3 regions of the Amycolatopsis albidoflavus genome follow, and region 3 is predicted to be linked to each of the others. Evidence: riboswitches for the same ligand, from Rfam matches in the RefSeq annotation. Region 3 holds a riboswitch; each other region holds the start of a gene.

Region 1 (10,535 bases), on a different contig from region 3:
ACCGTGGGCGGCCGAACGAGCCGTATTGCACCGCTTACACCGTCCGGTACCTCGCGGCTCTGCGCGGCGAAGCGGTCCACGAGGTGGCCGAAGCGGTCCGGACCACTGCTGAACGCGCATACCGGCTGCCCGCCTGATTCCTCAGTGTCACAACGGCTTGCACGGATTGCGACATTCGAGACCGTGCATTCGTCCACCTGATGAGTGACGCAAGTCACGACACTCCGGGGGGTGTTTGCGCAACCTGCCAACACCCGTTACTGTCCCGTGATCGTGCCGGTCGGTTCCGCGCAGCGGAGCCGGCTGATACGCCCACCAGTCACGTCAGTGCACGTCGGGGAAGCGGAACCGGGGTTGGTACGACCTGGGACCGTGACGATGGCGCTGGCTGGGGGTGTCGGACTTGAGAGGCGCGCCCGAGGGTGCGTCGCGAACGAAGGACGACGCGCGAAACACGCGCGATGTCTTGGGAAAGGGAACGACCCGGTGACTGGTAGTCGGCAGGATGACTCGCGTCTTGACGCGGGTACGGCGTATTTCTCCTCCTCCCCGTCCTCGGTGGCCGTGCTCGACCGCGAGCTCGAAGACACCGCCTACGGGCAGCTTGACTTCTCCGACGAGCTCCGCGTGACCGAGCAGGACGTGCTCGCCGCGCTGGGCCCGGACGCCGACATGCTGATGTCGGAAATCGACGTCGACGTCGACGAGCTGATCCGCCTCATCAACGCGGAAACCACGATGCTTCCGCCGCTCGTCCTCCCGGACGAGGTGGAGGAAGACCGCACCGCTTCCCCGCAGGCCAAGAAGGCCGCGGTCGAGGAAGGGCTGCGCGAGGCCACCAAGACCTGGAAGCGCCGCTTCCTCAAGGGCGCGGTGCTGTCGCTGCTGGTCACCGTCGGCGGTGGCGGCGCGGCGGCGCTCGCGATGAACAAGAGCATCACCGTCGACGTCGACGGCCACCAGCAGACCGTGCACAGCTTCGGCGGCACCGTCGGCGACGTCCTCAAGGACGCGGGCCTCTCGGTCGGCGAGCACGACGCGCTTTCGCCCTCGCCGCAGGCGGCGGTCGGCGACGGCGGCGTCATCAAGCTCGAGCGCGGCCGTCAGCTGAACCTCGTCGTGGACGGTGTGTCGCGGCCCTCCTGGGTCCGGGCGACCTCGCTCGGCGAGGCCATGAACCAGCTCGGCATGGGCAGCATGCTTTCCCAGGGCGCGTGGACGTCGATGCCGTCGTCCGGCGAACTGCCGCTGGAGGGCTCGACCGTCCAGGTCAAGACCCTCAAGCACATCACGCTCTTCGACGGCACCAACGCGCCCCGCCAGGTGAGCACCAACGCGGTGACCACCAAGGAGTTCGTCTCCGACCTGAAGCTGAACCTCGGCCCGGACGACGCGATCGACGGCGGCCTCGACGTCAGCCTGAAGAACGGTGCCGAGGTCCACGTCAGCCGCATGGGCGTGTCGATGGTCAACCAGGAAGAGACCATCGACCCCGAGGTGCAGAAGGTCGACGACCCGACGCAGCTGCAGGGCCAGCAGAGCGTCGACGACCCGGGCACGCCGGGCAAGAAGCTCGTGACCTACAAGGTCACCAAGAAGAACGGCGAAGAGATCTCGCGCGAGCAGATCTCGGAGAAGACCCTGGTCGAGGCCAAGGCCAAGATCATCAAGGTCGGCACCAAGAAGCCGCCGGCCCCGGCCATCGGCGACACCGGCGTGTGGGACCGCATCGCGCAGTGCGAGTCGGGCGGCAACTGGTCCATCAACACCGGCAACGGCTACTACGGCGGCCTCCAGTTCGACAAGCAGACCTGGGCGGCTTACGGCGGCACGCAGTACGCGCCGACGGCCGACAAGGCCACCCGCGAGCAGCAGATCGCGACCGCCGAGAAGGTGCGCGACGCGCGCGGCGGCTACAGCGCCTGGGGTTGCGGCTACAAGGCCTGAGCACTCTCTGATTTTCCGGCAGGCGGCCGGGAGCCTCGCGCTCCCGGCCGCCTGTTTTCGTCCGCTGCGTCGTCGCTGGGTAGGCTCGTGCGGTGGTGGAACTGCTGGGGCCTGCCGAAATCCGCGGGCTGGCCGACGAACTCGACGTCCGGCCCACGAAGAAGCTCGGGCAGAACTTCGTGCACGACCCCAACACGGTCCGCCGCATCGTCGAACTCGGCGGCGTGCGGCCGGGGGACGTCGTGCTGGAGGTCGGGCCCGGTCTCGGGTCGCTGACGCTGGGCCTGCTCGCCGCCGGCGCTCAGGTCGTCGCCGTGGAGATCGATCCGGTGCTGGCCGCCCGCCTGCCGCAGACCGTCGCCGAGCGCGCCCCGGAGGCAGCGGAGCGGCTGACCGTCGTCGGTGCCGACGCGTTGCGTGTGCGGGCCGCCGATCTTCCGGCTGAGCCGGTGTCGATCGTGGCGAACCTGCCGTACAACGTCGCGGTACCGGTGGTGCTGCACCTGCTGGCCGAGTTGCCGTCGCTGCGCAGCGGACTCGTGATGGTCCAGACCGAGGTCGCCGATCGGATGGCGGCCGGGCCGGGCAGCCGGACTTACGGCGTGCCGAGCGTGAAGCTCGCTTGGTACGGACCGGCGCGCAAAGTCGCCGCCGTGCCGCGCGCGGTGTTCTGGCCGGTGCCGAACGTCGATTCCGCGCTGGTGTCGTTCACCCGGACCGACCCGGTGTCCGGGGTGGATCGCGCGCGGTTGTTCGCGGTGGTCGACGCGGCGTTTTCGCAGCGGCGCAAGACTTTGCGGGCCGCGCTCGCCGGGTGGGCCGGTTCCGCGGAGCGGGCCGGTGAGTTGCTCGCCGAAGCGGGGATCGACCCGAAGACGCGCGGGGAGCAGCTCGACGTGCACGCGTTCGCGCGGATCGCGGCTGCCGGAAACTGACCCCCTCCCACGGCGCTCGCTTGTGACGTCCAACTGCGGCGGCGTGGCGGGTATTCCGGGAGCGGGGCTTCGATTTCGGTGCGTGGCCTGATGATCTCGCGTCGTCGCTGATCGTGGATCATTCCGAGGTCTCGTAGCTACTCTCGGTCATCGCGCGATGGCGGCTGAGATGGCCGGTTACCTGTGACGGGCGGCTCGTCAAGGCCATGGCATTCGGGGGAGCTTGATTGCTCCCCGGACCGGATTGTTCAGCGACGCCGGTTCGAGGTGCTTCGCTCCGCTGACCTATCTCGACCCGGTCGCGGGCCCGCGGCCCCCGGCCTCGAAGCCCGCGGCCACCGGTCACTTGACAACGGGAAAACTCTTGTTCCACAAAGATTCTTGATCGTCCACAGTGGAACGAACTAGTTCGCCGCCCGCCGCCGGAGCGAGGGTTCCGCAGGTCGGGGCAATGTTCGGGGACCGAGGTTCCGGGTTTCCGGGTCTTGGACGCCGTGTTCCGATATGCGGGCACCACCAGACGTGTGATCTGCACCAACGCGCTTGCGTTCAGCCAATGGGATCGGCTTTACTCGAAAGCGTCCATCCCGAGCGACTGAGAGACCTGGCTCGCCGAAGTCGCAGCAACCACCCTCCGCAGGGCAGGTGCTACCGCCAGGACCGATGGAGGCTGTTTTCGATGAAGAGGGTCACCCGCCCGCTCCTGCTGACCCGCCGGCGCGTAGTCGACGAAGGTCGCCGCTCGGTATGTGCGTGTCAACGCTCCATGGTCATCGCCTGATCGTTTTTCCCGCAGTTTCTTGCGCCGTCCACTGTGGACGGTAATTCGATGACGCCTTGGCGCGCCCGGATCCGGCGCCGCGCCTCGTATGCCTGGAGCCCTTTCGTGATCACTGTCGAAAACGTGTCCAAGTCCTTTCCCTTCCACGGAAATCGTGTCGCCGCGCTGCGCGACGTGAGCGTTGACGTGCAAGCCGGCTCGCTGTTCGGGATCGTGGGTCCGTCCGGCTCCGGCAAGTCGACCCTCGCCCGTTGCATCGCGCTGCAGGAGCGCCCCGACCGCGGCGTCGTGCGGCTCGACGGCCTCAACACCGCGACGCTGGACGGCAAGCGGCTGCGGGAGATCCGCCGCCAGCTCGGTGTCGTCGGGACCAAATCGGAGCTGCTCGCCGAGCGCACCATCGCGGGCAACATCGCCAGCCCGCTGGAACAGCTCGGCGTCGACGGCCCGCAGCGGCGCAGCCGCGTCGGCTCGCTGCTCGACCTGGTCGGCCTCACCCCGCGCGCCGCGCAAAAGCCGGAAGAACTCACCGACGGCCAGCTCCGCCGGGTCGCGGTCGCCAAGGCGCTCGCCGCCGGACCGGCCGTGCTGCTCGCCGACGACCCGACCGCCGGGGTTTCGGCGGAAGACGCCGGCGCGGTGCTCGCCGTGCTCGACCGGGCGCGCGCCGAACTGGGCGTGACGGTCGTCGTCACCACGCCGGACGCCGACGTCGTCCGCCGGGTCTGCGACGACGTCGCGGTGCTCGACAACGGCGCGATCGTCGAACGCGGCACGGTGCTCGACCTGATCTCGACGCCGGACAGCTGGACCGCGCAGGCGGTGCTGCCGTCGATCGAGACCTCGCGCACCCAGTCCGCGAAGTACGACCGCGCGGTCGACGTCGTGCTGATCGGGTTTGCGTCGGTGGGTGCGTTGCTGCCTGAGGCGGCTAGTCGCTTCGATGTCGAACTTGCCACTATTGGGGGTGGCCTCACTCGTATTGGGGATACGCCGATCGCTCGGTTCCGGTTGGGGGTGCGCGGGGAGCGGGCTGAGGCTGCGCTGTCGTGGATTTCTGATCGGGGGGCGTTTGTTAGTCAGGTGGTTCGTGGGCCGCAGAGTGTTGTGGCGGCTTGAGGTTTTGGTTTGACGTAAGGCGTTCGCGGGCCGCTCCGGGTATGGGGCGGCCCGTGGTGGTTGGGTTGGTGGGGCAGGTCACCAGCTGTGTTTTTGGCGCCGGCTCCGCCGTCGCGGGCGGGATCGCTTTTAAGCCGACGTTTGGGGGCTGCCCGGCGTGAGGGGCCTTCGGCCTGTCACGCCGGGCAGCCCCCAAACGTCGGCGCGATCCCGCGTTGTGGTCCAGGTCCGCATTGAGGGTTTTTGTGAGGTGGTTGATTTTTCGCCACCGTCACCGCCACCGTCACCGCTGCTGCCAACGCGATCTGCGGCGTGGGGATGATCTGCGCGGGCGCGGTCCGGAGGTCTGTGGGGGTGGCGCGGGGGAAGGGTGCGGCGTTTGCGGGTGTGGCATTCGCCGTCGCGGAGTTGTCACCGGGGCCAGTTTTTTGGGGCGGGTGTCCGGACTGTTGGGACGGGTGTCCTGAAGTCCGTCGTGAAATCTGGGCGGGTTTTTCTCCTGGTGAGCCTTGGCGGGGCGGTGCCACGTAGGCTGGACGGGTGCTCGCAGTCGTTCCGCCTCCAGTCACCGTCCGGGTCCCGGCCAAGGTCAACCTGCACCTGGCCGTGGGGGACCTGCGGGCGGACGGGTTTCACGAGCTGGTCACTGTCTTCCAGGCGCTTTCGCTCACCGACGAGGTGACCGTCGCGGCCGCCGACGAGCCTGGGCTTGAGGTGTACGGCGAGGGGGAGCGCACGGTGCCCACCGACGGCACCAACCTCGCCTGGCGCGCGGCGTGCGAGCTGGCCTCCTACTCCGGACGGCCGGACGCGGATGCGCCGAAGGTGCGAATCGTGCTGCGCAAGGGCATTCCGGTCGCCGGCGGCATGGCGGGCGGGAGCGCGGACGCGGCGGCGGCGCTGGTCGGGCTCTCGTCGCTGTGGAAGCTCGACATCACCCGCGACGAGCTGGCCACCATCGCCGGGAGCCTGGGCAGCGACGTGCCCTTCGCGCTCTACGGCGGCACTGCGCTCGGCACCGGCCGCGGCGAGCAGCTCGTGCCGGTGCTCGCGCGGCACACGTTCCACTGGGTGCTCGCCTTCGACGAGGAAGGCCTGTCCACGCCCAAGGTGTTCGGCGAGCTCGACCGGCTGCGCGCCGATGGGAAGCCGCCGCGGATCGGGTCGCACACTCCGGTCGTAGAGGCGCTCGCGTCGGGGGATCCTCGCCAGCTTGCCCTGCTGCTCGGCAATGACTTGCAGGCGGCCGCGGTGTCGCTGCGGCCCGGTTTGCGCCGCACGCTGCGCGCCGGAGTGAACGCGGGAGCGCTGGCCGGATGCGTGTCCGGCTCCGGGCCCACGTGCGCCTTCCTGTGCTCCGACGCGGAAACCGCGGTCGAGGTGGCCGCGGAGCTGTCCGGCGCGGGAGTGTGCCGGACGGTCCGGGTCGCGCACGGCCCGGTGCCCGGGGCGCGGGTGGTCGGCGGCGACGACGCGCCGCGCAACGCGCCGCCGCGCGTGCACGCCTGAAACCCCAGCTTGAATCAACAGTCCACAGTGGAAAGGATCCGGATGGCCAACCTGGTCAACCTGGAATCGGTGAGCAAGTCCTACGGCGTGAAGCCGTTGCTGGACAACGTTTCCCTCGGCGTCGCCGAGGGGCAGCGCATCGGCGTCGTCGGGCTCAACGGCGGCGGCAAGACGACGCTGCTCGAAGTCCTTTCCGGACTGAGCGAGCCGGATTCCGGCCGGGTGAGCCAGGTGCGCGACCTGCGGATGGCCGTCGTCACCCAGCGTACGGAACTGCCGGCGGGCAGCACGGTCGGCGATGTGGTGCTGCAGCGTTACGGAGCCGAACACGAATGGGCCGCCGACGCGCGTGTCCGGTCCATTGTGGACGGCCTGGGCATCACCGCGATCGGCCTCGACACCCCGACCGCGAACCTGTCCGGCGGCGAACGCCGACGCGTCGCGCTGGCCGCCGCGCTGACTGGCGAGCTGGACCTGGTGGTGCTCGACGAGCCCACTAACCACCTCGACGTCGAAGGCGTGCGCTGGCTCGCCGATCACCTGCTGGGCCGCCGGATCGCGGTCGTGGTCGTGACGCACGACCGGTGGTTCCTCGACACCGTCGCGAGCCTCACCTGGGAGGTCGCGAACGGCCGGGTCGAGCAGTACGAAGGCGGTTACGCCGACTGGATTTTCGCGCGCGCCGAACGCGCCCGCCTCGCCGCGACCGCGGAGGAGAAGCGGCAGAACCTGGCACGCAAGGAATTGGCGTGGCTGCGGCGTGGCCCGCAGGCGCGTTCGTCGAAGCCGCGCTACCGCGTCGAGGCCGCCGAAGCGTTGATCGCGGATGTGCCGCCGCTGCGCGATTCCGTGGAGCTGATGGCGTTCGCGAAACGCCGGCTAGGCAAGACCGTGCTGGAGCTGGAAGACGCATCGCTCAAGGTCGGCGACCGGACGCTGCTCGACCACGTCACGTGGCGGATCGGCCCCGGCGATCGGATCGGTCTCGTCGGCGTGAACGGCTCCGGCAAGACCACGCTGCTGAAACTGCTGGGCGGCGACGTCGAATCGCCGACCGGACGGCGCGTGCAGGGCAAGACGGTCGCGCTCGCGCACCTGCGCCAGGAACTCGACGATCTGCCCGCGGATCTCCGGGTGCTGCAAGCGATCGAGCAGATCTCGGGCCGCGTCGTGTTCGGCAAGCAGGAGATGACCGCGTCGCAGCTCGGCGAGAAGCTCGGCTTCCCGGCCGCCCGCCAGTGGACGCCGGTCGGCGACCTCTCCGGCGGCGAACGTCGCCGGCTGCAGCTGTGCCGGTTGCTGATGGCCGAGCCGAACGTGCTGCTGCTGGACGAGCCGACGAACGACCTGGACATCGACACTCTGCAGCAGCTCGAAGACCTGCTCGACGGCTGGCCGGGCACGATGGTGGTGGTCTCGCACGACCGGTACCTGGTCGAGCGGGTCTGCGACGCCACCTACGCGCTTCTCGGCGACGGCAAGGTCACGCACCTGCCGGGCGGCATCGAGGAGTACCTGCAGCGCCGCGCCCGCGCGAAGGAAGCCGCGCCGCGTCGCGAGGCACCGGCCGCGGAGAAGACCGAGGCCAAGCGCAGCGCGGCGGAAACCCGTGCGGCGCAAAAGGAATTGGGCCGGTTGGAGCGGAAGCTGGACCAGCTCGCGAAGCGGGAAGAGAAACTGCACGCTGCGCTGGCGGAGGCGGCCACCGACCCGGAGAAGCTGATCGAGCTGAACACCGACCTGAAGGCCGTCCTGGCGGAGAAGGACGACGTCGAGGCGCGGTGGCTGGAGACGTCCGAACTCGCCGAGTGACAATCGGCGGATGGACGACGACGTTCCGCCGCTGTCGATGCTGCGCGCCGACACCACGTCGGTGCTGCGGCTGATCGCGCATTTCGACGCGCTGACCGGCCTCGCGCCCGACGCGGTGGTCCGGTCGGCGGCGCTCGTCGCGGGCTGTCCGGTCGGTGCTGCTATCGACGGGGAATCCGTCTGGTTCGACGGCGCGGGCTCGCCGGTTTCCGGGCCACCACTGGACGACGTCCGGATCGATCGCCCAGCGCCGCATCCGCTCGACGTGGTTCTGCTCGACCAGCTCCGCCGAGCCCTGCGCGCCACCAGGTCCAGTTCACCGCTCCGGCTCGGCGAACCCGGCCTGCTGGAGATCGCCGTGTCGTCCCGCGAACAACGCCGGGATCGCTTGCGCGCCCTGCACTTGCTCGGCTACGACCTCGACCAGCCGGTCACCGCGCTCGTCCTCGCCGGTGCCCCGGAAGACGGCCTCGACGCGCTTGCCCGCGCCGGAGCCGGTCGGCTGCACCATCACCGGCTGGGCCGTCTGACTCTCGCACTGACTCAAGGCGGCCCGGCACCTCGGGAATTGGCCGGACACCTGCACGACGACCTTGCCGCCCGCCATCCTGCCTCGACCGGGCTGGACCGAGCCGTGGACATCTGGATCGGCATCGGCGAGCCGGCCGCGGCAGCGGACGCACCCGTGTCGTGGCACCAAGCCCGCACTGCGCTGCGGTTCGCCTCGTCCACTGTGTTCGGTCGTCGAGCCGTTCCGTACGGACCGCTCGGAGTCCTTGTCCTGCTTGCGGAACTGCCGCCGTCCCAGCTCGCCGCGACCCCAGGCGTCGCGGCGCTGGAAACCCACGCCCGCACGCCCGGCGGCGCACTCGACGTCGAAGCGCTTGAGTCGTACTGCGTCTTCGGCGCGCTCCGGCGGACGGCGACCGAGCTGAACCTGCACCACAGCACCGTCGCCGCGCGCCTGGACCGGATCGAAGCGGCGACCGGCTGGCGGCTCGAAGACGCGATGGACCGGTTCCAGGCGACCTTCGCGCTGCTCGCCCGGCGGTTGGTGACGTCGGATCGCACGCTGGGCGACGTCGGGTAGGCGACGCCCGTCGCGCGGACCGGCCGGATCCGGCGACGCGCGTCGGCTGACCCGCCGGGGCTCGCCAGCGACGATCGAGCACGCGCAACGACGCGCGTTTCCCGGAGGGACGCCCATGATCGACCCCACCCGCACCTGGCAAATGCTCGAACAGCGGCTCGAAACGACCACGAACCCCCGGCACCGGCAGGTGCTCGGCATCGTCCTGGAGCACATGAAGGCCGAGGCCGAGCCGGATCTCGACCGCCTGATGGCGACCGTCAGCAAGGACGCCGCGTATCACTTCTGGGGCGCGAGCGGCGACAACGGACCGAAGGGCCACGACGGCGTCCGCGAGTACTACGCGGCTTTCGTGGCGAGCAAGGCGAACCACCTCGAATACCGGATGGACCGCCTCATTGTTGACGATCATGCTCTGGTCACCGAGGGCGATCTGCACATGCTCCTACCAGGCGCGACCGCGCGGCAGATGGGTTTCCCGGCGGACGACGGCGACGCGGACTACCTGTACGTCAGCAGGCAGCTGATCGTGTGGCCGGTCGACGAGGACGGCCTGATCACCGCGGAAGATTCCTACACGTCCGGCCCGCTGGAATTCCGGAAACTGACCCGCGAGGAGCTGCCGCAGGCGTATCTGGACCGGGTGCGTCCGCAACCCGCCTGACTTCGGACATCCGCTGTTCACGCCGCCGCGGGCGGGCCGCGAAAAACCGGACAGTAATCTGACGCACATGAGTCGGTTTGTGGACACACTCGTCGGGACTGCGGCGGACCGGGGGCAACGGCGCGGCATGGTGACCGGCGAGCCCAAGGAGCCGGTGCGCCGGACCTGGGCCCAGGTGCACGACGAAGCGCGCCGGATCGCGGGCGGGCTGGTCAGCGGCGGATTGAAGCCGGGAAGCGCGGTGGCGGTGCTGGCCGCCGCGCCGGTGCTCATCGCGCCGACCGTGCAGGCGGTGTGGCTCACCGGCGGCAGCGTGACGATGCTGCACCAGCCGACGCCGCGCACCGACCTCGCCGAATGGGCCGAGGACACGGTGAAGGTGCTCGAGATGATCGGGGCCGAGCTGGTCGTGCTGGGCGAACCGTTCGACCAGCTCGCCCCGGTGCTGGAGGGCAAGGGCATCAGCTACCGGCTGATCTCCGAACTGGCCGCCGCCGAGCCGCTGGCCGAGATTGTGGACACCGACGAGGGCGACACCGCGCTGCTGCAGCTGACCAGCGGATCCACCGCGGAGCCGAAGGCCGTCCGGATCACCTACGGCAACCTGTACACCAACGTCAAGGCGATGGTCGACCGCGCGGAGTTCGAGTTCGACACCGACGTGATGGTGTCGTGGCT
Region 2 (10,535 bases), 430 kb from region 3:
AGAACGCCATCGACTGGTCGATCTCCCGCAACCGCTACTTCGGCACGCCGATCCCGGTGTGGCGCAGCGACGACCCGGCCTACCCGCGGATCGACGTCTACGGCTCGCTGGACGAGCTGGAGGCCGACTTCGGGGTGCGGCTGGACAACCTGCACCGGCCCTACATCGACGAGCTGACCCGGCCGAACCCGGACGACCCGACCGGCCGCTCCACCATGCGCCGCGTGCCGGACGTGCTCGACGTGTGGTTCGACTCCGGGTCGATGCCGTACGCCCAGGTGCACTACCCGTTCGAGAACGCCGACTGGTTCGAGCACCACTACCCGAGCGATTTCATCGTCGAGTACATCGGGCAGACCCGCGGCTGGTTCTACCTGCTGCACGTGCTCGCGACCGCGCTGTTCGACCGGCCCGCGTTCCGCACCTGCGTGTCGCACGGCATCGTGCTCGGCTCCGACGGCCAGAAGATGTCGAAGTCGCTGCGGAACTACCCGGACGTCAACGAGGTCTTCGACCGCGACGGGTCCGACGCCATGCGGTGGTACCTCATGGCGAGCCCGATCCTGCGCGGCGGCAACCTCGTCGTCACCGACCGGGGGATCCGCGACGCCGTCCGCCAGGCCGTGCTGCCGCTGTGGAACTCGTACTATTTCCTTGCCCTGTATGCGAATGCCGAAGGCAAGCAGGGGCAGTGGCGCACGGATTCCACGCACCTGCTCGACCGGTACGTGCTGGCGAAAACGCACGAGCTCGTCACCGACGTCGAGTCCGCGATGGACGGTTACGACATCGCGGGCGCCTGCCAGACCGTGCGGGACTTCCTGGAAGTGCTGACGAACTGGTACGTCCGCCGTTCGCGCGACCGCTTCTGGGCGGGCGAGCAGGACGCGATCGACACGCTGCACACGGTGCTGGAGGTGACCTGCCGGGTCATCGCGCCGCTGCTGCCGCTCACCACGGAAACGGTGTGGCGCGGGCTGACCGGCGGCCGTTCGGTGCACCTGACCGACTGGCCGAACGCGCTCGACCTGCCCGCCGACGCGGCGCTGGTGACCGCGATGGACAAGGTGCGGCAGGTGGCGTCGTCGGCGCTGGCGCTGCGCAAGGCGAACAAGCTGCGGGTGCGGCTGCCGCTGGCGAAGCTCGTGGTGGCGGCCGAGGACGTCGAGCCGCTGCGCGGGTTCACCGAGATCCTGCGGGACGAGGTGAACGTGAAGTCGGTGGAGCTGACCGCCGACGTCGCGGCGCACGGCACGTTCGAGGTCGCGGTGAACGCGCGGGCGGCGGGGCCGCGGCTGGGCAAGGCCGTGCAGCAGGTGATCAAGGCGGTCAAGGCGGGCGACTGGACGACGAACGCCTCCGGTGCGGTCGTGGCGGCGGGCGTCGAACTGGTCGAGGGCGAGTACGACCGGCGCCTGGTGGCGGCCGGCGGCGGCGCGGCGGCCGAGCTGCCCGGCGGGGCCGGTCTGGTCGTGCTGGACACCGAGGTCACCGAGGACCTGGCGGCCGAGGGCCTTGCCCGCGACCTGGTCCGCGTCGTGCAGCAGGCCCGCCGCGAGGCCGGTCTCGACGTCGGGGACCGGATCTCGCTGACCGTGGACGCTCCCGGCGAGGTGGCGGACGCGGTGCGCAAGCACGAGGAGTTCGTGGCCTCCGAAACGCTCGCGACGTCGGTGTCCTACGGCGAGGTGGCCGAGGGCTTCGACGGCACGGTCGGCGAGGGCGTGAAGGTCCGCGTGGCAGTCGCGAAGGCGTGAGCGCCCGCGCCCTGACGGCATAAGCGAAGAGTTCGACGCCGTGCTGGCCGCGATCGGGCAGGCCCAGGTCCGTGAGGGGAACCCTGAGGGACTCTGATTCCCTCGGGGTTCCCCTCACGGACGTCGGGCAGGCGCGCCATCGGCCCAGCCGTGCCTCCGTCTGACGGACCACCGAGCTGCGCCGCGCGGGGAAGCGTCTGCTAGGGATTTCCCATGACTTCAGAAGCCGCCGCCGAACCGGCCGCCCAGGGGCTGGCCGCCGGCTTGCGCCAGCGGCACCTCGCCATGCTCGCGATGGGCGGCGTGATCGGTTCGGGATTGTTCGTCAGCTCCGGCGTCGGGATCAAGCTCGCCGGGCCCGGAATCGTGCTGTCCTTCGTGCTCGCGGGCACGCTGGCGATGCTGGTCATGCGCATGATGGCGGAAATGGCCGCCGCGATCCCGGCCAGCGGGTCGTTTTCGGTGCACGCCGAGCGCGCGTTCGGGTCGTGGGCCGGGTTCGCCATCGGCTGGCTGTACTGGGCCGCGCTCGTCGTCGTGCTCGCCGTCGAGGCGACCGCGGCCGCGATCATCGTCAACAGCTGGCTGCCGGGCATTCCGCAGTGGGTGCTGGTCCTGATCTTCATGGCGGTGCTGACCGCGATCAATTTCACCGCGGTGTCCCGGTTCGGCGAGCTCGAGTTCTGGCTGGCGCTGATCAAGGTCGTCGCGGTGGTGGCTTTCCTGGTCCTCGGCGTGCTCGCGTTCCTCGGCGTGCTCCCGGGCACTTCCTTCGTCGGCACCGACAATCTCCTCGGCCACGGCGGCCTGCTGCCCAACGGGTGGCAGGGCGTCGGCACCGGATTGCTCGCCGTCGTCTTCACCTTCGGCGGCCTGGAAGTGGTGACCATCGCCGCCGCGGAGTCCGACGATCCCGCGCACGCCGTCGGCAGGACGGTGCGCAACGCGGTCGTGCGGATTTCGGTGTTCTACGTCGGTTCCATGCTGGTCATCGTCTCGCTCCTGCCGTGGACGAGCGTCCAGGCCGGACAGAGCCCGTTCGCCGCGGTGCTCGAACGCATCGGGATCCCGGCGACCGGGCAGATCATGAACGTCGTCATCCTGTTCGCCCTGCTGTCCACGCTGAACACCAACATGTACGGCGCGGCGCGCATGGTGTACTCGCTGGCCCAACGCGGACACGCCCCGCGCGCACTGACCAAAGTGGACCGAAGCGGCGTGCCCGTCTTCGCCGTCGCGGCTTCGGTGTTGTTCGGCTTCGTGGCCGTGGCGCTCAACGCGCTCTGGCCGGACACCGTCTTCCAATACCTGCTGAACGCGGTCGGCTCGGTGCTGCTGATCGTGTGGATCCTGGTGGCGTGCACCCAGTTGCGAGTGCGCCGTCAGCTGGAGCGCACCGCGCCGGAGAGCCTGACTGTGCGGATGTGGGGCTTCCCGTATCTGACCTGGGTCACCCTCGTCGCGATGGTGGCCATCCTGGCAGTGATGCTCGGCGACCACGACGCCAGAATCCAGCTGATCAGCTCGGGAATCCTGGTCGCGGTGCTGGTCGTGGCCGGGATCTGGTGGCAACGCGCCCGCCAGAAGGCCGACCAGACTGTATAACGACCTATACAGCTCGGCGTTGATCACGAATTTGTCGCGTTCCCCGAGGTAACGCCCGGTTCCGTTCAGCGATGGGCAAGCTGAGCCAGGGACGCGGGCGGACCGCGTGGGGCGAGGGGGATGCGACGGTGAGTCCTGCCGGAAAGAAGGGCGTGCTGATCGGCGGCGCGCTGGCCGTGGTCGGGATCGTGGTGGCAGCGCTCGTGCTGCTCAACGGCGGGGGATCGACGGCGGCCTCGTCAGGCTCGGAGCCTGCGTCGACCGCCGCGCAGCCCAACGACCCGACGTCAGCGGCCCGCGAGTATCTGGTCGCCTTCGGCGCGAAAGACGCCGACACCGCCAGCAAGGCCACCGATGCTCCGACGGACGCCTCTTCCGCGCTGCAAGACGCGTGGGCGACGCTTCGGCCCACACAGCTGACCGCCAAGCTCGGCGACGTCGGCGCGGCGCAGGGCGACAAGGCCACGGCGGCCTACACCATCACCTGGAATCTCGGCCCCGGCCGCACCTGGACGTACGACGGCAGCCTCGGCCTTGTCCAGACGCAGGGCAAATGGCGGGTCCACTGGGCGCCGACGGTGCTGCACCCCAAGCTCGTCGCCGGGCAGCGGCTGGCGATCGCGTCCTCGGACGTTCCGGCGGTGGTCGACCGCGACGGCAAGCCGCTCGTCGTCTCCGGCAGCGGCGGGCTGAAACTGGCTGACGACAAGGCGTTCCCGCTGCTCCGTTCGGCGCTCACCGGGCACGGGCAGGCGTCCGAAGCCTTCGCGGTCGAGCGCGTGGACGCGTCGGGCAAGAGCCAGGAGACGCTCTTCGGAAACCCTGAAGGCGACCACAAACCTGCCGCCGCTGGGCTCAGCCTCGCGACCCAGAACGCGGCTCAGGCGGCGGTGGACGGGTATCGCGGCAAGGCGGTCCTCGTCGCGATCCAGCCGTCTTCCGGCGATTTGCTAGCGGTGGCGCAGAACAGCAACGTCACCAATGCGGCGTCGGCGTTCAGCGGCCAGTACGCGCCCGGCTCGACGTTCAAGATCGTCACCGCGACCGCGGCGCTGGAAGCGGGGCTGGTCACGCCGGATTCCTCGGTTCCGTGCCCGCTGACCGACCGGATCGGCACCCGCACGCTCTCCAACGAGGGTTTCGACCTCGGCACGACCACTGTGCACAAGGCGTTCGCGAAGTCCTGCAACACCACGTTCGCCCGGCTCGCGTCGCAGCTGCCCGCCGACGGGCTCGCGAAGGCGGCCACCCAGTTCGGCCTCAACGCCGACTTCGGGATCAGCGGCCTGTCCACCGAGCTGGGCCGCGTCGATCCCGCGGCGAACGCGGATGAGCAGGTCGAGGACGGCATCGGGCAGGGAAAGGTGCAGGTCAGCCCGATGGGAGCGGCGGTGATGGCGGCGACCGCGGCGTCCGGGCGCGCGGTCGTGCCGCGGCTGTGGGCGGACGGCACCAAGGTCAACACCGGCTACACCCCGCCGCCGGGCTCGGTGCTGTCGGCGTTGCGCGGGATGATGCGCGAGGTCGTCACCGGCGGCACGGCGACCGGGCTGTCGCACTCCGGCTCGGTGTTCGGCAAGACCGGCACCGCGCAGTTCGGCGACGGCGCGGAGGCGCACGGCTGGTTCGTCGGCTATCGCGGCGACTTGGCGTTCGCGGTCTTTCTGGAGGGGGCCAACGACTCCAAACCGGCCGTCTCGCTGGGCGCGAAGTTCCTCGACGCGCTGTAGCGGCTCAGTTCGGCCGCGGCCGAAGCGTCGCCGCTCTACCGTAGGAGCATGGAAACCGTCGCACTGGCCGAAGTCGCCGCCGTGCTCGCTGATCCGAGCCGCGCGACCATGTGCCTCGCGCTGCTCGACGGCCGCACGTGGACGGTCGGCGAACTGGCCGCAGCCGCGCGGATCGCGGTCTCGACGGCCAGCGAGCACGTGACACGGTTGGCCGAGGCCGGGTTCGTGGCCCGGGTGAAGCAGGGGCGGCACGCGTACGTCCGGCTCGCGAATCCGCGGGTTGCGGAGTTGATCGAGCATCTGGCGCAGCATGCCGAACTGAAACGGCCGTCCGGGCTGCGGACTTCGTTGCGGGTACAGCGATTGTCCTTCGCGCGCAGTTGTTACGACCATTTGGCGGGGACGCTCGGGGTCGCGTTGCGGGACGGGATGGTCGATCGGGGGCTGATCGACGTGTCGGACGGGCTCGCGCTCACCGACACCGGACGCGAGGTGCTGGCCTATCTCGGCGTGGCGGTCCCGGATCGGCCGCGCCGGCCGCTGCTGCGCGACTGTCTGGATTGGACAGAGCGGCGCGAGCACCTCGCCGGCGCGGTCCCGGCGGCGGTGCTGGAGCGAGCGGTCGAAGCGGGATGGCTGACCCGGGACCAGCAGCGCGCGGTCCGGGTTTTGCCGGGCGCGAGGGGACCGTTCGCCGCGCTCGGTGTCGATCTCGCGACGGTGAGTGCCGCCGAGGCGTCGTAACACACGTTGGTGGTCCCCCGCACCGGTGGTGCGCGCTCGGGAACCGGACACTGCCTCACTATTCTGGACGCCTGCGGGCGACCGGGAGGGAGGCGGGCGAATGGACGAGCTTCCCATGGTGCTGGGCGTCGGCGCGCTGGTTCTGGTCGTCTCGGTCGTCGCGGTGCGGGTGTCCATCCGGCTCGGATTCCCGTCGCTGCTGCTGTATCTCGGGATCGGCGTCGTGCTCGGCGAGGCCGGATTCGGCATCCGCTTCGACAATCCGGCGCTCACCCAGTCGCTCGGGCTCGCCGCGCTCGTCCTGATCCTCACCGAAGGCGGGCTCACCACGCGCTGGTCCGCGGTGAAACCCTCGCTGGGGCCCGGAATCCTGCTGTCCACAGTGGCCGTGGTGATCAGCATCGCGGTCACCGGCGCGGCTCTGCACTGGCTGCTCGGCCTCGACTGGCGGCTCGCCCTGCTGTGGGGTGCGGTCCTCGCGTCCACCGACGCCGCGGCGGTGTTCTCCGTGCTGCGCACCGCCGGGGTCGGCAAACGGCTCGTCGGCGCGCTGGAACTGGAATCCGGCATCAACGACGCGCCCGCCTACATCGCGGTCGTCGTGCTCGCGTCCGGCGAGGCGGTCGACTGGTCGCTGCCGCTGCTGGTGGTCTACGAGCTGCTCACCGGTCTCGTGCTCGGCCTCGCCTTCGGCTGGCTGGGCGCGCAGGCGCTGCGCCGGGCCGCGCTCCCGGCCACCGGTCTGTATCCGCTCGCCACGGTGGCGGTGTGCGTGCTCGCGTACTCCTCGGGGCAGCTCGCGCACGCGTCCGGCCTGCTCGCCACCTACGTCGCCGGCCTGGTGCTGGGGAACTCCAAGCTGCCGCACCGGTCGGACACCCTGTCGTTCGCCGAAGGGCTCGGCTGGCTCGCGCAGATCGGCTTGTTCGTGCTGCTCGGCCTTTTCGCGTCGCCGACCCGGCTGCTCGAAGCGCTGATTCCGGGCCTCGTCGCGGGCGCGGTGGTGCTGCTGCTCGCCCGGCCGCTGTCGGTGGTCCTGTCGCTGCTGCCGTTCCAATTGCCCTGGCGAGATCAGGCGTTCCTGTCCTGGGCCGGCCTTCGCGGCGCGGTGCCGATCGTGCTCGCGATGATCCCGCTGTCCGAAGGCGTGCCCGGCGCGCAACGGCTCGTGGACGCGGTTTTCGTGCTCGTCATCGTGCTCACCGTGCTGCAAGGCGCGACGCTCAGCCCGCTTGCGCGGATCCTCGGGCTCACGAAGGCGGCGCAGGCGCACGAGATCGAGGTCGACTCCGCGCCGCTCGACGAACTCGGCGCGGAACTGCTGCAAGTGCGCATCCAGAAGGGCTCGAAGCTGCACGGCGTGTACCTGTCGGAGCTGCGGCTGCCCGCCGGTGCGACGGTCAGTCTCGTGGTGCGCGGCGGTACGGGCTTCACGCCGCAGAAAACGAGCCGGTTGCAGGTCGAAGACCAGCTTCTGGTGGTCACGACCGCCGCCGACCGCGACGCGACCGAACGGCGGATCCGGGCGGTCGACCGGGCTGGCCGCCTCGCCCGCTGGCACGGGGAATCCGGGGCCTGATCCTTCTGTCCTTTGTGGACACTGCTTGTGACCGCTGTCTCAGATCACGAGACGGGGCTGGTTTCTTTCGCCGGTTGTCCGCTATCGTCGGTTTCAGGTCATGAGTGCCAGCGCGAAGCCCCGGCTTGCTGGCCGGCAACCCTCCTACCGCGGTGGGGTGCCCCGGGTGAGGACCAGGCCGGTCGCGCAGCGCGACGGGCAAGCGCGGGCCCCTCGCCGGGGGTCCCCCGGAACGCCGAGGAGGCGCCGTCATGACTCTCGCACTCGACCGGTCCACGGAAACTGTTGTTCCTGCCGTTCCCCCTGTGGCCGGTGCGTCGCTGCGGGTGCCGTTGGTGACGGGCGGCGACATCGGTTACGCCAATCTTGATCACGCGGCCAGCGCGCCTTGTCTGGACGCGGTCCGGTCGGCGGTGGACGAGTTTCTTCCCTGGTATGCCAGCGTGCATCGTGGTGCTGGGTTCGCTTCGCAGGTTTCTACGCGGTTGTACGAGCGGACTCGTGGTGTGTTGCGTCGGTTTGTGGACGCTCGTAGTGGGGATTCGGTGATCTTCACTCGCAATACGACTGATGCGTTCAATCTGCTGGCGAAAGCGTTGCCGCGTAAGACTTCTGTGGTTGTTTTCGACAGTGAGCACCATGCGGCGTTGCTGCCTTGGCGCGGGCCGAATGTCCGGCGGGTGCAGTTGCCGCGCACTCGGCTTGCTGCGGTGTCCGTTGTGGACGAAGCCCTGGCGGAATGTCCGCAGGGGCCTCGGTTGGTGGTTGTCGCTGGGGCGTCGAATGTGACTGGTGAGTTGTTGCCGGTGGCGGAGATTGCCGCGGTGGCTCGGAAGCATGGGGCTCGGGTGGCTCTTGACGCCGCGCAGTTGGCTCCGCATCGGCGGATTTCGTTGCGGGAGTTGGATGTCGACTACGTGGCGTTGTCCGGGCACAAGCTGTACGCGCCGTTCGGGGCTGGGGCGTTGGTCGGGCGCAGTGACTGGTTGCGGGCTGCTGAGCCGTATCTGGCCGGTGGTGGGGCGACCAAGCTGGTGACTGAGGAAGCTGTCGTGTGGAACAGCGGCGAGGAGCGGCACGAGGCTGGGTCGCCTAATACCGTTGGGGTGTATGCGTTGGGGGTGGCTTGCGAGCAGTTGGCGGCGCAGTGGGAGGCCATCGGGGCGCATGAGGCTGCATTGCTGGAGCGGTTGCGCAAGGGGCTGGCCGGGCTGCCTGGGTGTGCCGAGTTGCGGTTCTTTGACGCGCCGGTGGATCGGGTTGGCACGGTGAGTTTTGTTGTCGACGGGTTTGAGCCTGGGTGGCTGGCGGCGGTGTTGTCGGCTGAGTACGGGATTGGGGTGCGGGACGGGGCGTTCTGCGCTCATGTGGCTGCTCGGCGGTTGATTCGCGAGGCCGGCGGCGAGGGGCAGCAGGCGGTTCGGGTGAGTCTCGGGTTGGGGAGTACCGAGGAGCACGTGGACCGGTTGGTGCTGGCTTTGCGGCAGATCGTGGCTCGGGGAGCTCGGTGGGAGTACGCGAAGGTTGACGGGCGGTGGGCGCCGGTGGGGGATACTCGGGAGTTGCCGGGGTTTTGTGTTTGATTAGGCCGGTTTGCGGGTGCCGGTTTGCGGGTGCCGGGGTGGTGGGGCCGGGTTTCGGGGGTTGCTCACCAAGCTGTGTTTTTGGCGTCGGCTCCGCCGCCGCGGGCGGGATCGCTTTTAAGCCGGCGTTTGGGGGCTGCCCGGCGTGAGGGGCCTTCGGCCTGTCACGCCGGGCAGCCCCCAAACGCCGGCGCGATCCCGCGTGGTGGGCAAGTTGGGTTTGCCCGGCTGGGTGTTGGCAAGTTGGGTTTGCTGGGCTGGGTGTGGTCGAGTTGGGGTTGCCGGGTCTAGGGGTGGGCTAGTTGGGCGTTGCAGGCTGAGTGGATTGCTTCTTTGATTTGCTCTTCCGGGCGGCCCCAGGGCTGGTCCCATTCTTCGTCCAGCATCCAGGCTTGCGCTAGCGGCAGGTTGACGACGCTGTCGGAGTAGTTGGTGCGGACGATGATGGTGTGCAGGTCGTTCAGCAGGGCGCGTTCGGTTAGGTGGCCGTTCAGGAGCAGTTGGGCCAGGTGGGTGAAGGCTGTTTGGGCTGCGTCGGCTGGGGTGGGGATGGGGGTGTGGCAGTCGGCTAGGGCGGACTGTTGCACGTCGTGGATTTCCCGCGGTTCGGTGTGGGAGAGGCCTGCCAGGTGGCGTAGGTGTTCGCCGTCCTCTCCCTCGGCTAGCCAGTGGGCTGCCCACAGGGGGAGGTCGTTCGTGGGGGAGAGGTCCAGGGCGATCCAGGCGGCGGCTACGGCGGGGGCGGGGATCTCGGCGGGCATGCAGTGAGGATGGCGGGGAGGGGCGCGGCGAGACGACTGAATTTGGGTCCGGGACTGCCGCTGTGACCTGGTTGGGCGCGGTTGTGGACAATGGGGGTGTGAGCACCGATCCTTCGCCGTCCGAATCCGAGGTCGAGCCGTCTGCGGAACCGCCTGAGCAGGGGGCTGCCGAGGAAAGCGCGCCGCTGCCCAAACGGCGGGTCTGGGTGGTGTTCGCGGTCGCGGCGCTGCTGTGGGCGATCGACCTGCTCACGAAGAACCTCGTGGTCGCCAATCTCGAGGGCAAAGAGCCCAAGCCGATCCTCGGCGGGCTGATCTACCTGCAGGTCATCCGCAATCCGGGTGCCGCGTTCTCGATGGCGACCGGCATGACCTGGGTGCTCGCGCTGGTCGCGACCGGCGTCGTGATCGCCATCGTGTGGATCTCGCGCAGGCTGCGCTCGGTCGGCTGGGCGATCGGCCTCGGGCTCGTGCTCGCCGGCGCGCTCGGCAACCTCACCGACCGGTTCTTCCGCGAGCCCGGACCGCTGCGCGGGCACGTCGTGGACTTCATCTCCGCGTTCGCGCCCAACGGGCAGGGCTTCGCGATCTTCAACATCGCCGACTCCGCAATTTGCGTCGGCGGCGCGCTGATCGTGCTGCTGTCCCTGCTCGGCAAGGACTACGACGGCACCACCACCCGTGGCAAGAAGAAGGAATCCGAGTGAGCGCGCGCATGCTGCCCGTCCCCGACGGGCTCGACGGGATGCGCGTCGACGCCGGGCTCGCCAAACTGC
Region 3 (10,535 bases):
GGCCCGTCGAGTCGACCGGCCGGGTTCTGTTGCTGGCACCGGTCACCGGATGGAGCGGTCTGCTGCCAGGGCAGGAAGCGTCGACGTCCGGACGGCTCCTGCCCGCACGCGGCGGCGAGCTGACCGCCGCGGTGCTCTCCGTCCGTGCCGCACCCGTCGACGTAGGACCAGCGCCGTGGTGGCAGCGCGCCGCCGCGGCCCTGCGGAGCAGCTTGCATTCGCTGTGCGCGATCCTGCCGGAGGAACCGGCGGGCCTGCTGCCCGGACTGGTGCTCGGCGACACGAGTGCGTTGCCGCAGCGGGTCGAAAGCGAGTTCACCGCCTCCGGGCTCACCCACCTGATGGCGGTGAGCGGCGGAAATCTTGTCATCATCGGCGGAGCTGTCCTGCTGCTGTGCCGATTGGTCCGCGCAGGGCCAAGGTTTTCCGCAGCGGCGGCTGGCGCCTGCCTGGCGGGATTCCTCGTCCTGGTGGGTCCTGAGCCGAGCGTGGTGCGGGCCGGTGTCATGGGCGGTATCGGTTTGCTCGCGCTGGCTCTCGGACGACGTGGTTCAGCGCTGCCCGCACTGGCGTTCGCGGTGTGCGTCCTGGTGGCGTGGGATCCGACGATGGCGGCGAATTTCGGCTTCGCGCTCTCTGTTCTCGCGACGGCCGGGCTGGTGCTGCTCGCGCCGCGCTGGGCGGATTCGCTGGTACGACGGGGAGTTCCATCCGGTTACGCCGAAGGCCTCGCCGTCCCTCTTGCCGCTTTCGTGGTCACCGCACCAGTCATCGCCGGAATGGCGGGCACGGTCAGCCTGGTCTCGGTCGTCACCAATGTCCTTGCGGCGCCAGTGGTCGCGCCGGTCACCGTGCTAGGTGTGCTCTCGACAGTCGTCGGGCCGTGGTGGCCAGGTGCCGGGCAGGTGCTGATCCGTCTAGCGGACCCGGAGGCGCGGTGGCTGATCACTGTCGCCCGACACGGCGCGAGGGCACCAGGGGCGGCGCTGTCCTGGCCCGGCGGCTGGTGGGGCGGATTATGCGCGGCGGGCCTGCTGGTCGTAGTCGTGGTGGCGGCAAGGTTTCGCCGACTTCGGCTGCTGGTGGCGATCGGACTGGTTGTTGTGCTGCTGACGGTCGTGCCGGCCAAAGTCCTGGCCCCCGGTTGGCCGCCGGGCGGCTGGGCGATGGTGGAATGCGATGTCGGACAGGGAGATGCGGTAGTTCTCGCGACTGCCGAGCCCGGCCGTGCCGTGGTCGTGGATACCGGGCCGGAGCCGGGGCCGGTCGACGAATGCCTGCAGAGGCTGGGAGTCGAACGGGTGCCGCTGCTCGTGCTGAGCCATCTGCACGCGGATCACATCGGTGGTCTCGCCTCGGTCTTCGACGGACGGGCAGTCGGTGCGATCGCGGTCGGGCCCGGACGTGCTCCGGCGTGGGCGTGGCAGTCGGTTTCCGGCGAAGCGCGGCGTCGTGGCGTGCCGCTCGTGCAGTTGAGCGAGGGGCAACGCCTGGAATGGCCGGGATTGTCACTGGACGTGCTAGGTCCGCGCTACGCCACTGCTCGGTCACCTGCGTTGCAGGACGGCACGATGATCAACAACAGTTCGGTGGTCCTGCGCGCCGACACCTCGGCTGGCCGGGTCTTGCTGACCGGAGACGTTGAACTGGCCGCGCAAGCAGACCTGCTCGCCGAGGGCGTCGATTTGCGGGCTGACGTATTGAAGGTGCCGCATCACGGCTCGAGATATTCGCTGCCGCAGTTCCTCGCGGCGGTGCGGCCGCGCACGGCGCTGATCAGTGTCGGCGCGGGCAACGGGTACGGACATCCGAGCAAGTCCACAGTGGACGTTCTCGGCACGATGGGAGTGCTGGTCACCCGGACCGATATCGACGGCGACACCGCCGTTCTGCCCGCGGGAAACGGACCGGCGGTCGCGCGCCGAGGCGAGCCGCGGGGTCCGCCGAGGTAAGGCGGCGGACCCCGGGCCGGCGGGTCAGTAGCCGAGCGCCTTGGCGACGGCTGCGGCGGACGGCGGCACGGTGGCCTTCGGGCCGATGTGGTTCTCGACCGCGTCGAGGGTCTTCAGACCGTCACCGGTGATGAGGAGGACGGTTTCGGCGTCCGGGTCGAGCTTGCCGGTTTCGACGAGCTTCTTCGCGGTCGCCACGGTGACGCCGCCCGCGGTCTCGGTGAAGATGCCTTCGGTGCGCGCGAGCAGCCGGATGCCTTCGACCACCTCTTCGTCGGTGACGTCCTCGATCGCGCCGCCGGTGCGGTTGACCACGTCGAGCACGTACGGACCGTCGGCCGGGTTCCCGATCGCGAGCGAGCGGGCGATCGTGTCCGGCTTCACCGGCTGGACCACGTCGTGGCCGTTGCGGTACGCGGTGGAGACCGGCGAGCAACCGGTGGCCTGCGCGCCGAACACCTTGTACGGGCTGGCGTCCACGAGACCGAGCTGGCCCAGCTCGCGGAAACCCTTGTCCACCTTGGTGAGCTGGGAACCGGAGGCGATCGGCACGACGATCTGCTCGGGAATGCGCCAGCCGAGCTGCTCGGCGACCTCGTAGGCGAGCGTCTTCGAGCCCTCGGAGTAGTACGGGCGGACGTTGACGTTCACGAACGCCCACTTCGGGTGCTCGCCGGCCAGTTCGGTGGCGAGCCGGTTCACGTCGTCGTAGTTGCCGTCGACGGCGATCAGGTCGCCGTCGTAGACCGCGGTGGTGAGGATCTTCGCGCGCTCGAGGTTCTTCGGGATCAGCACGACCGACCGCCAGCCGGCGCGGGCCGCGGCGGCCGCGGTCGCGTTGGCCAGGTTGCCGGTCGAGGGACACGCGAGGACCTCGAAGCCGAACTCGCGCGCGGCCGCGAGCGCGACGGCGACCACGCGGTCCTTGAACGAGTGCGTCGGGTTGCCGGTGTCGTCCTTGACCCACACGCTCTTGAGGCCGAGCTCCTTCGCGAGCCGGTCGGCGCGCACGAGCCTGGTACAGCCGGGTTCGGTGTTCGGGGTCTCCTCGACGGTCGAGGGGACGGGAAGGAGTTTCTTGTAACGCCAGATGTTGCGCGGGCCCGCCTCGATGTCCTCGCGGCGGACGCGGCCGAAGTCGTAGGCGACCTCGAGCGGCGAGAAGTCTTCGGCGGAGACGAATTCCGGAGCGAGCGGCTGCCGGTGCCCTTCTTCCTTCGACACCAGTTCGACGGCCGGACCGAGGTCGATCGTCTTGTTGGCGGAGGTGGCGCTGAGGGCTGCAGTCATCGCGAGGTTCCTTTCCTCATCTGCCCCGCCGAAGCGGGCCGGAATTGGCACCGTGGTCGTCAGCTATCCCGCGATCGCGGGATGACAGGCTGTACGCCGGTTGCCGGGGCTTCGTCGGGCCGTTCCCTCTGCCCCTCTGGATGAGCGGTATTCGGTTGTCGGAGCGCCGGTGGGCGCGTCCTCGGCTACACCGTACGACATCCCGATCAGCTCGTGCCACGGAGGCGGCCCACATCACCGGGGCGGACGGCCCGGCGGCCGGGTGAGAGGATGACGAGGTGACCACCGCACCCGCGCCGCTGCACCTCGTCACGGGCGAGGAAGAACTGCTCATCGAACGGGCTGTGCGAGCTTCCCTCGACGCGGCCAAGGCCGCGGACCCGACGGCGGACCTCACGCGGACGCGGGTGTCCGATCTCACACCGCCCGTCCTGGCTGAGCTGGTCAGCCCGTCATTGTTCGCCGAAGGGCGCGTGATCGTGCTGGAGTCGGCGCAGGACATCTCGCAGGAGCTGTCCGACGCCGTCCTGGCGTACGTGAAGGCGCCGGCCGACGGCATCGTCCTCGTGGTCGTGCACAGCGGCGGCGGGCGGAGCAAGGCCGCGAAGGCCCTGCCGGGCGCGTTGAAAAAGGCGGGCGCGGAGATCACCGAATGCCCGAAGCTCACCAAGCCGGCCGAGCGGGAGGCGTTCGTCCGCAACGAGGTGCGGCGCGCGGGCGGCAAGATCGACGGCGCGGGCCTGCTGGCGCTGCTCGACTCGGTCGGCTCGGACCTGCGCGAACTGTCCTCGGCGGCGACGCAGCTGGTCGCCGACACCGGGGGAGTCATCGACGAGCAGGCGGTCCGCCGCTACCACACCGGACGCGCCGACGTGACCGGCTTCGCGGTCGCGGAGAAGGCCGTCGCGGGAGATCGGGCGGCTGCGATGGAGTCGCTGCAGTGGGCGATGCAGCTGGGCGTTCCGCACGTCCTGGTGGCCGACGCGCTAGCTGACGCGGTCCGCACGATCGCTCGCGTGTCCGCCGCCGGCCGCGGCAACCCGAACCAGATGGCGGGCGAACTGGGCATGCCGCCGTGGAAGATCCGCAAGGCGCAGGGCCAGTCGCGCGGCTGGGGCCAGGACGGCCTGGCGACCGCGATGCGCGTCGTGGCGCGGCTGAACGCCGAGGTCAAAGGTGCGGCGGCCGATGCGAACTACGCCCTGCAGCGCGCGGTCCTCGAGGTGGTCGCGGCCAAGGGAGACCGCTGACGCTCCGGCGAAATGCGGCTCTGACCGGCTGCGGCGTTCGGTTCCGCCGCACGCCATGATGACCGCTGGCTAAGAGGTGCGGTCAGCCGTCATCGGTGCAAGGTAATCCGCGATTCCCGGACACGGAAAAGGCCCGGCAGCCGAAGCCGCCGGGCCTTCCGGAAAGACTGCGCTCAGAGCTGGTTCGCGCGCTTCGCGAGAGCCGACTTCTTGTTCGCGGCCTGGTTGGCGTGGATGACGCCCTTGGTGACGGCCTTGTCGAGCTTGCGAGCAGCGTCGCGCTGCAGTTCGAGGGCCTTGTCCTTGTCACCGGCTTCGGCGGCCTCGCGGAACTTGCGGATCGCGGTCTTCACCGAGGACCGGATCGCCAGGTTGCGCTGCCGCGCCTTCTCGTTGGTGTCGATGCGCTTGACCTGCGACTTGATGTTGGCCATGGAGGCGTTCCTCTTTCACTCGGTGAAGGTCGCTGCCGCGTTCGCGTGGCTCCGGATCAGTCCCGAGGGACTGCCGGGTTTCCTCCCTGACGGAATGCCGCACGGCAACAATCGAAAATCTTAACAGCCCTGCTCGCGGCCCTGGAACGGGCCCCGGAGCCGATAACCGTTCGGCATCCCGCCCGCGTCTCCGTTACGGTGGATTTCGGTAGTGCCTAGGGTTCCGTCGCCTGCCCGTGGTCCCGCAGAGCGGGTCGCGAAGACAACGAGGGCGGGCGGGACTGGTCCGAGCGGCACCTTCGGCGGGACACCGAGCCCTGCCGTTCATCTGACGGGACAAAAGCCTGGAGGACCCGGTCTTCAGCATGCGCTGAAAACCTGAAAGGGTCCCGGATGAACACCACTGCCCTCGCCATGGTTCTCGTCGCCGCGGTCGTGCACGCCGTGTGGAACCTCGCCGCCAAACGGGTTTCCGGCGGCGGTCCGCGATTCGTCTGGCTGTACTACACGGTTTCCGCGGTCGCGATGCTCCCGGTGATCGCGGTCGCGCTCGCCGTCGAACCCGAACGTCCACAGTGGACTTGGCTGCTCGCCGCACTGGTCACCGCGGTCCTGCATGTGATGTACGGGATCGTGCTGCAGCGCGGCTACGAGGTCGGCGACCTGTCGATCGTCTACCCGCTGGCCCGTGGCACCGGACCGCTGGTGTCGGTGCTCGTGGCCGTCACAGTTCTCGGCGAACGGCCGGGCGTGCTTGGGCTGGTCGGCGCCTTCCTTGTCATCGCCGGCGTCCTGGTGATCAGCCTCGGCGGCAGCACCGGCGACGCCAAAGCCCGCCGCGCCGGGGTGTTCTACGGCGTCGCCACCGGAGCGGTCATCGCGGCTTACACGCTCTGGGACGCGCACTCGGTCACGTCGCTCGGAGTGTCCCCGCTCGTCTACTTCGGCGGCAGCGCGATCGGCGAGTGCGTCCTGCTCACGCCGACTGTCGCCCGCGGCCGGTCCGAGATCAAGCGGCTGTGGCGCGACCACCGGCGCGAGGTGCTGATCGTCGGACTGGCCTCGCCGGTCAGCTACCTGCTGGTCCTGTACGCCCTGCGGATCGCGCCGGTCAGCCTCGTCGCGCCGGCGCGCGAACTGTCGATCGTCTTCGGCGGGGTTGCCGCCTGGCTCGTGCTCCGCGAGCGCAACGCGGTCCGCCGGCTCGCCGGGTCGCTGGTGGTGCTGGCCGGGATCGCTGCGATTGCGGTCGCCTGAGCCGCTCAGGTAGGCAGGACCCATGGACGTACTGAGCAGCCGGGTGCTGATCCACCCCCGCGACCACGACGTGTCCACCGCGTTCTACCGGGACGCCCTCGGCCTCGCGATCGAGCGCGAGTTCCCTGGTGGCACGCGGTTTTTCGCCGGCGGCGGTTCGATCGAGGTGGTCGGCAGCGGCGAAGAAGGACCCGGGCCGGACGTCAATCTGTTCCTGCAGGTCCGCGATCTCCCGGCGACCCTGGCCGAATTGGCCGGACGCGGGGTCGAACCGGTGCGCGAGGCTCGTCGCGAACCGTGGGGCACCGACGAGGCGTGGATCGCCGACCCGGACGGGTTGCGGATCGTCCTCGTCGAGGTCCCGGAGGACCACCCATTGCGTCGCGACAAGCGCTAGCTCGGTTTCACGGCTCGGAGCTGGGCGGCGAGCGGGGCGAACCCCGGCGGGTCCCAGGTCCAGGTCTGCAGGTCAGTGAATCCCGCGGCGGCGGCTTCGTCGGCCAACTGGTGCCGGGTCACCGGAAGCCACTTCTCGTGCGCCGAGAGCAGCAGGCGTCCGCCTGGCCGCAGCACCCGGAACAACTCGGCGAAGCCCGCCGCGCGGTCTTCCCAAAGCTGGACGTTGTTCACGGTCAGCACGACGTCCGCGGACGCGTCCGCACAGCCAGTCTGAGCCGCGCTGCCCGCGCGCACCTCGGCGCGGTCGCCGCAGCGGTCCGTGCACAGGTCGCGCATCTGAGGGGAGGGTTCGACGCCGATCACCTCGCCGGCGAGTTTGCTCGCCGCGTCGAGGCCGATCCCCGGACCAGGGCCGATGACGAGAACGGTCTCGTCCGGTTCGAGGCGGGCGAGGTCGACGACGCGGTGCTCGGTCGCGGCGTTGCTGACCGCCATCAGCTTGCCGCCGAGCCTGCCCAGCAAGCCGCTGGGGTGGCCGAAAGCCCGGTCGAGCGCGGCGTCGAGGACGCCGGGGCCGGGCGGCGAGGGGGAGGGTGAAGTGGTCATGCTTCGAGGTCATCACGAGACGCGCGGGGCCGCATCGGGGATGACCCCCACCCGCACCCGGAGGTCCATGGGACGATGGGGTACGGACATCCCCCACCATCCCGAGGACAGCCCGAGTGACAGCGCCCAAGACGTTCGCCGACACCACCTTCACGCCGCCGGAGTTGATCCGCAACTTCTGCATCATCGCCCACATCGACCACGGCAAGTCGACGCTGGCGGACCGGATGCTGCAGCTCACCGGCGTCGTCGAGGAGCGAGCCATGCGCGCGCAGTACCTCGACCGCATGGACATCGAGCGGGAACGCGGCATCACGATCAAGGCCCAGAACGTCCGGCTGCCGTGGCAGGTCGACGGGCAGGACCACGTGCTGCACCTGATCGACACGCCCGGCCACGTCGACTTCACGTACGAGGTCTCGCGGGCGCTCGAGGCGTGCGAGGGCGCGATCCTGCTGGTCGACGCCGCGCAGGGGATCGAGGCGCAGACGCTCGCGAACCTGTACCTCGCGCTCGAGAACGACCTGCACATCATCCCGGTGCTGAACAAGATCGACCTGCCCTCGGCGGACCCGGAGAAGTACGCGGCGGAGATCGCGCACATCATCGGCTGCGAGCCCTCGGACGTGCTGCGCGTGTCGGCCAAGACCGGCATGGGCGTGACCGAGCTGCTGGACGAATGCGTGCGTCAGGTCCCGCCGCCGGTCGGCGACGCGGACGCGCCCGCCCGCGCGATGATCTTCGACTCGGTCTACGACACCTACCGCGGCGTCGTGACGTACATCCGCGTAGTGGACGGCAAGATCACGCCGCGCGAGAAGATCAAGATGATGTCCACCGGGGCGACGCACGAACTGCTCGAGGTCGGGATCATCTCGCCGGAGCCGAAGGCCAGCAAGGGACTCGGCGTCGGCGAGGTCGGCTACCTGATCACCGGCGTGAAGGACGTGCGCCAGTCGAAGGTCGGCGACACTGTGACGTCCGAGCGGCACGGCGCGACGGAACCGCTGGCCGGCTACCGCGAACCGAAGCCGATGGTGTTCTCCGGCCTGTACCCGGTGGACGGCTCGGACTACCCGGAACTGCGCGAGGCGCTGGAGAAGCTGCAGCTCAACGACGCCGCGCTGACCTACGAGCCGGAAACGTCGGTCGCACTGGGCTTCGGCTTCCGCTGCGGCTTCCTCGGCCTGCTGCACCTGGAAATCACCCGGGACCGGCTGGAGCGCGAGTTCGGCCTGGACCTGATTTCCACCGCGCCGAACGTGGTGTACCGCGTGGTGCTGGAGGACCGCAGCGAGGTGATCGTCACGAACCCCTCGGACTGGCCGGGCGGGCTCAAGATCTCCGAGGTGCACGAGCCGGTGTCGAAGGTGAGCATCCTGGCGCCGTCGGAATTCGTGGGCACGATCATGGAGCTGTGCCAGGCGAAGCGCGGCAACCTGCTGGGCATGGATTACCTGTCCGAGGACCGCGTCGAACTGCGCTACACGATCCCGCTGGCGGAGATCATCTTCGACTTCTTCGACACGCTGAAGTCGCGCACGCGTGGTTACGCGTCGCTGGACTACGAGGAGTCCGGCGAGCAGGTGGCGGACCTGGTGAAGGTCGACATCCTGCTGCAGGGCGAGACGGTGGACGCGTTCTCCGCGATCGTGCACAAGGACGCCGCTTACACGTACGGAAACCGCATGGCGACGCGCCTGCGCGAGCTGATTCCGCGGCAGCAGTTCGAGGTCCCGATCCAGGCGGCGATCGGTTCCCGGATCATCGCGCGCGAAACGATCCGCGCCATCCGCAAGGACGTGCTGGCCAAATGCTACGGCGGTGACATCTCGCGGAAGCGGAAACTGCTGGAGAAGCAGAAGGAAGGCAAGAAGCGGATGAAGACCGTCGGCCGGGTGGAGGTGCCGCAGGAAGCGTTCGTCGCGGCCCTGTCCACTGAGGACAACGGGAAGAACAAGAAGTAGGTTCCACCTTCGGGTGAACGGCGGCTCCGGGTTTCCCGGAGCCGCCGTTTTTGTCGGTGGGGGCTGGTGTTCTCAATTGCGGACAGAGACTCTCTGGCGCGAACAGGGAAAGGAGAGCGGCATGACGGTCATGACGGGCATCGAGTATCCGCCCGGGTCGGGCCCCATGACGGTGCACGACCTCGAGGGGATGCCGCGGGATGGCCGCCGTTGCGAACTCATCGACGGGACACTCCTCGTGAGCCCCGCGCCAGGTCTGAGACACCAGACCATCGGCTACCGGCTGTACGGCGTGCTCGATGCGGCCTGTCCGGAAGAATTGTTCGTCGTCGGCGCGCCGTTCGCGGTGCACGTGGGCGATCGGATAGAGCTGCAGCCGGATGTGCTGGTAGGACGGACCGAGGATTTCACTGCCAAGGATCTGCCCGTGCCGCCGGTGCTTGCGGTCGGGGTGCTGTCGCCGAGCACGTCGATTCACGACCTGAACACCAAGAAGGCGCTCTACGAACGGCTGGGCGTCCCGAGCTACTGGGTGATCGACCCGGTGACCGCCGAACTGGCCGTGTTCGAACTGGACGAGGACGGTCGCTATCGCCAGGTCGCCAAGGCGGCGGGTGCCGAGGTTTTCGAAGCACAGCGGCCGTTCTCGGTCCGGGTGGTGCCCGAAGAGTTGATCGGAAGGAGCTGATCTGTTCCGGTTGAGTCGCCCGGATATCGTGCGGCGAAGGCGGTCAGCCGTTCCCGATGATCTTGCCCACCTCCACGAACACCGCGGCTCGGCGTTCGGCGGCCATCACCCGGTCGTACTCCGCCCAGTCGTCGTGGGTGCCGGTGGCGGCGCGGAACACCTCGCGCAGCAGGGGCGGGAGGTCGGCGGCCGGGAAGGACGGGTCGGGGTCGTCCGGGCCGATCAGGCGGACCGGGCCGGTTGCCGAGAGCCAGCGCCAGCCGCGGCGGAACGTTACGGTCGCGTGGCCGTTGCGGCGCAGCAGCGCGAGCTTGTGCGCACCGCCGACGGCGACGAAGCCCACGCTCGGCTTGCCGGTCACCGGGTCGTTCAGGATGCCCGCGTTCACCACGGACGCGTGCACGGTGCCGTCGGCGCGGGTCGTGGCCACGGTGGCGAGGCCGTTCTCCTCCACGGTCAGCGCGCGGAGCTGTTCCAGGGTTGCCGTCATGCTCTTCTGCAACGCGGCGGCTGCCCGGCGCATTTCCGGTGCGGCACTAGGCTCGGGGACATGTTCGATGATCTCGAGTTCCCGGTGATCGCGGCGCCGATGGCGGGCGGGCCGACGACTCCGCAGCTGGTCGGTGCCGTCACGGGCGCGGGCGGGTTCGGTTTCCTCGCCGCCGGCTATCTCAGCCCGGAGACGCTCGACG

Evidence for each region. A riboswitch is a leader RNA that binds a small molecule or an ion and turns the genes downstream of it on or off. The one in region 3 is predicted to bind S-adenosylmethionine.
Region 1: it holds a riboswitch for S-adenosylmethionine, as region 3 does, so the genes downstream of both, ABD156_RS28520 (methionine ABC transporter ATP-binding protein) here and thrC (threonine synthase) in region 3, are expected to answer to the same signal.
Region 2: it holds a riboswitch for S-adenosylmethionine, as region 3 does, so the genes downstream of both, ABD156_RS36610 (aminotransferase class V-fold PLP-dependent enzyme) here and thrC (threonine synthase) in region 3, are expected to answer to the same signal.

Annotation. Positions count from the first base shown of each region.
Region 1 is NZ_BAAAHV010000017.1:200,896-211,430, reverse strand. It holds gene ABD156_RS28535 (TatD family hydrolase) at 1-137, shown strand, start outside; gene ABD156_RS28530 (resuscitation-promoting factor) at 565-1,947, shown strand; gene rsmA (16S rRNA (adenine(1518)-N(6)/adenine(1519)-N(6))-dimethyltransferase RsmA) at 2,040-2,882, shown strand; SAM riboswitch class I at 3,462-3,552, shown strand; gene ABD156_RS28520 (methionine ABC transporter ATP-binding protein) at 3,769-4,782, shown strand; gene ABD156_RS28515 (4-(cytidine 5'-diphospho)-2-C-methyl-D-erythritol kinase) at 5,323-6,291, shown strand; gene ABD156_RS28510 (ABC-F family ATP-binding cassette domain-containing protein) at 6,334-8,103, shown strand; gene ABD156_RS28505 (PucR family transcriptional regulator) at 8,114-9,193, shown strand; gene ABD156_RS28500 (nuclear transport factor 2 family protein) at 9,309-9,857, shown strand; gene ABD156_RS28495 (fatty acyl-AMP ligase) at 9,925-10,535, shown strand, end outside.
Region 2 is NZ_BAAAHV010000022.1:749,514-760,048, forward strand. It holds gene ileS (isoleucine--tRNA ligase) at 1-1,757, shown strand, start outside; gene ABD156_RS36590 (amino acid permease) at 1,971-3,362, shown strand; gene ABD156_RS36595 (penicillin-binding transpeptidase domain-containing protein) at 3,434-5,092, shown strand; gene ABD156_RS36600 (ArsR/SmtB family transcription factor) at 5,141-5,836, shown strand; gene ABD156_RS36605 (potassium/proton antiporter) at 5,937-7,415, shown strand; SAM riboswitch class IV at 7,512-7,626, shown strand; gene ABD156_RS36610 (aminotransferase class V-fold PLP-dependent enzyme) at 7,667-8,998, shown strand; gene ABD156_RS36615 (hypothetical protein) at 9,286-9,759, opposite strand; gene lspA (signal peptidase II) at 9,858-10,466, shown strand; gene ABD156_RS36625 (RluA family pseudouridine synthase) at 10,463-10,535, shown strand, end outside.
Region 3 is NZ_BAAAHV010000022.1:316,761-327,295, forward strand. It holds gene ABD156_RS34585 (ComEC/Rec2 family competence protein) at 1-1,952, shown strand, start outside; gene thrC (threonine synthase) at 1,977-3,242, opposite strand; SAM riboswitch class I at 3,256-3,389, opposite strand; gene holA (DNA polymerase III subunit delta) at 3,521-4,492, shown strand; gene rpsT (30S ribosomal protein S20) at 4,666-4,926, opposite strand; gene ABD156_RS34605 (DMT family transporter) at 5,320-6,183, shown strand; gene ABD156_RS34610 (VOC family protein) at 6,206-6,580, shown strand; gene ABD156_RS34615 (class I SAM-dependent methyltransferase) at 6,577-7,188, opposite strand; gene lepA (translation elongation factor 4) at 7,305-9,155, shown strand; gene ABD156_RS34625 (Uma2 family endonuclease) at 9,277-9,843, shown strand; gene ABD156_RS34630 (pyridoxamine 5'-phosphate oxidase family protein) at 9,887-10,333, opposite strand; gene ABD156_RS34635 (NAD(P)H-dependent flavin oxidoreductase) at 10,394-10,535, shown strand, end outside.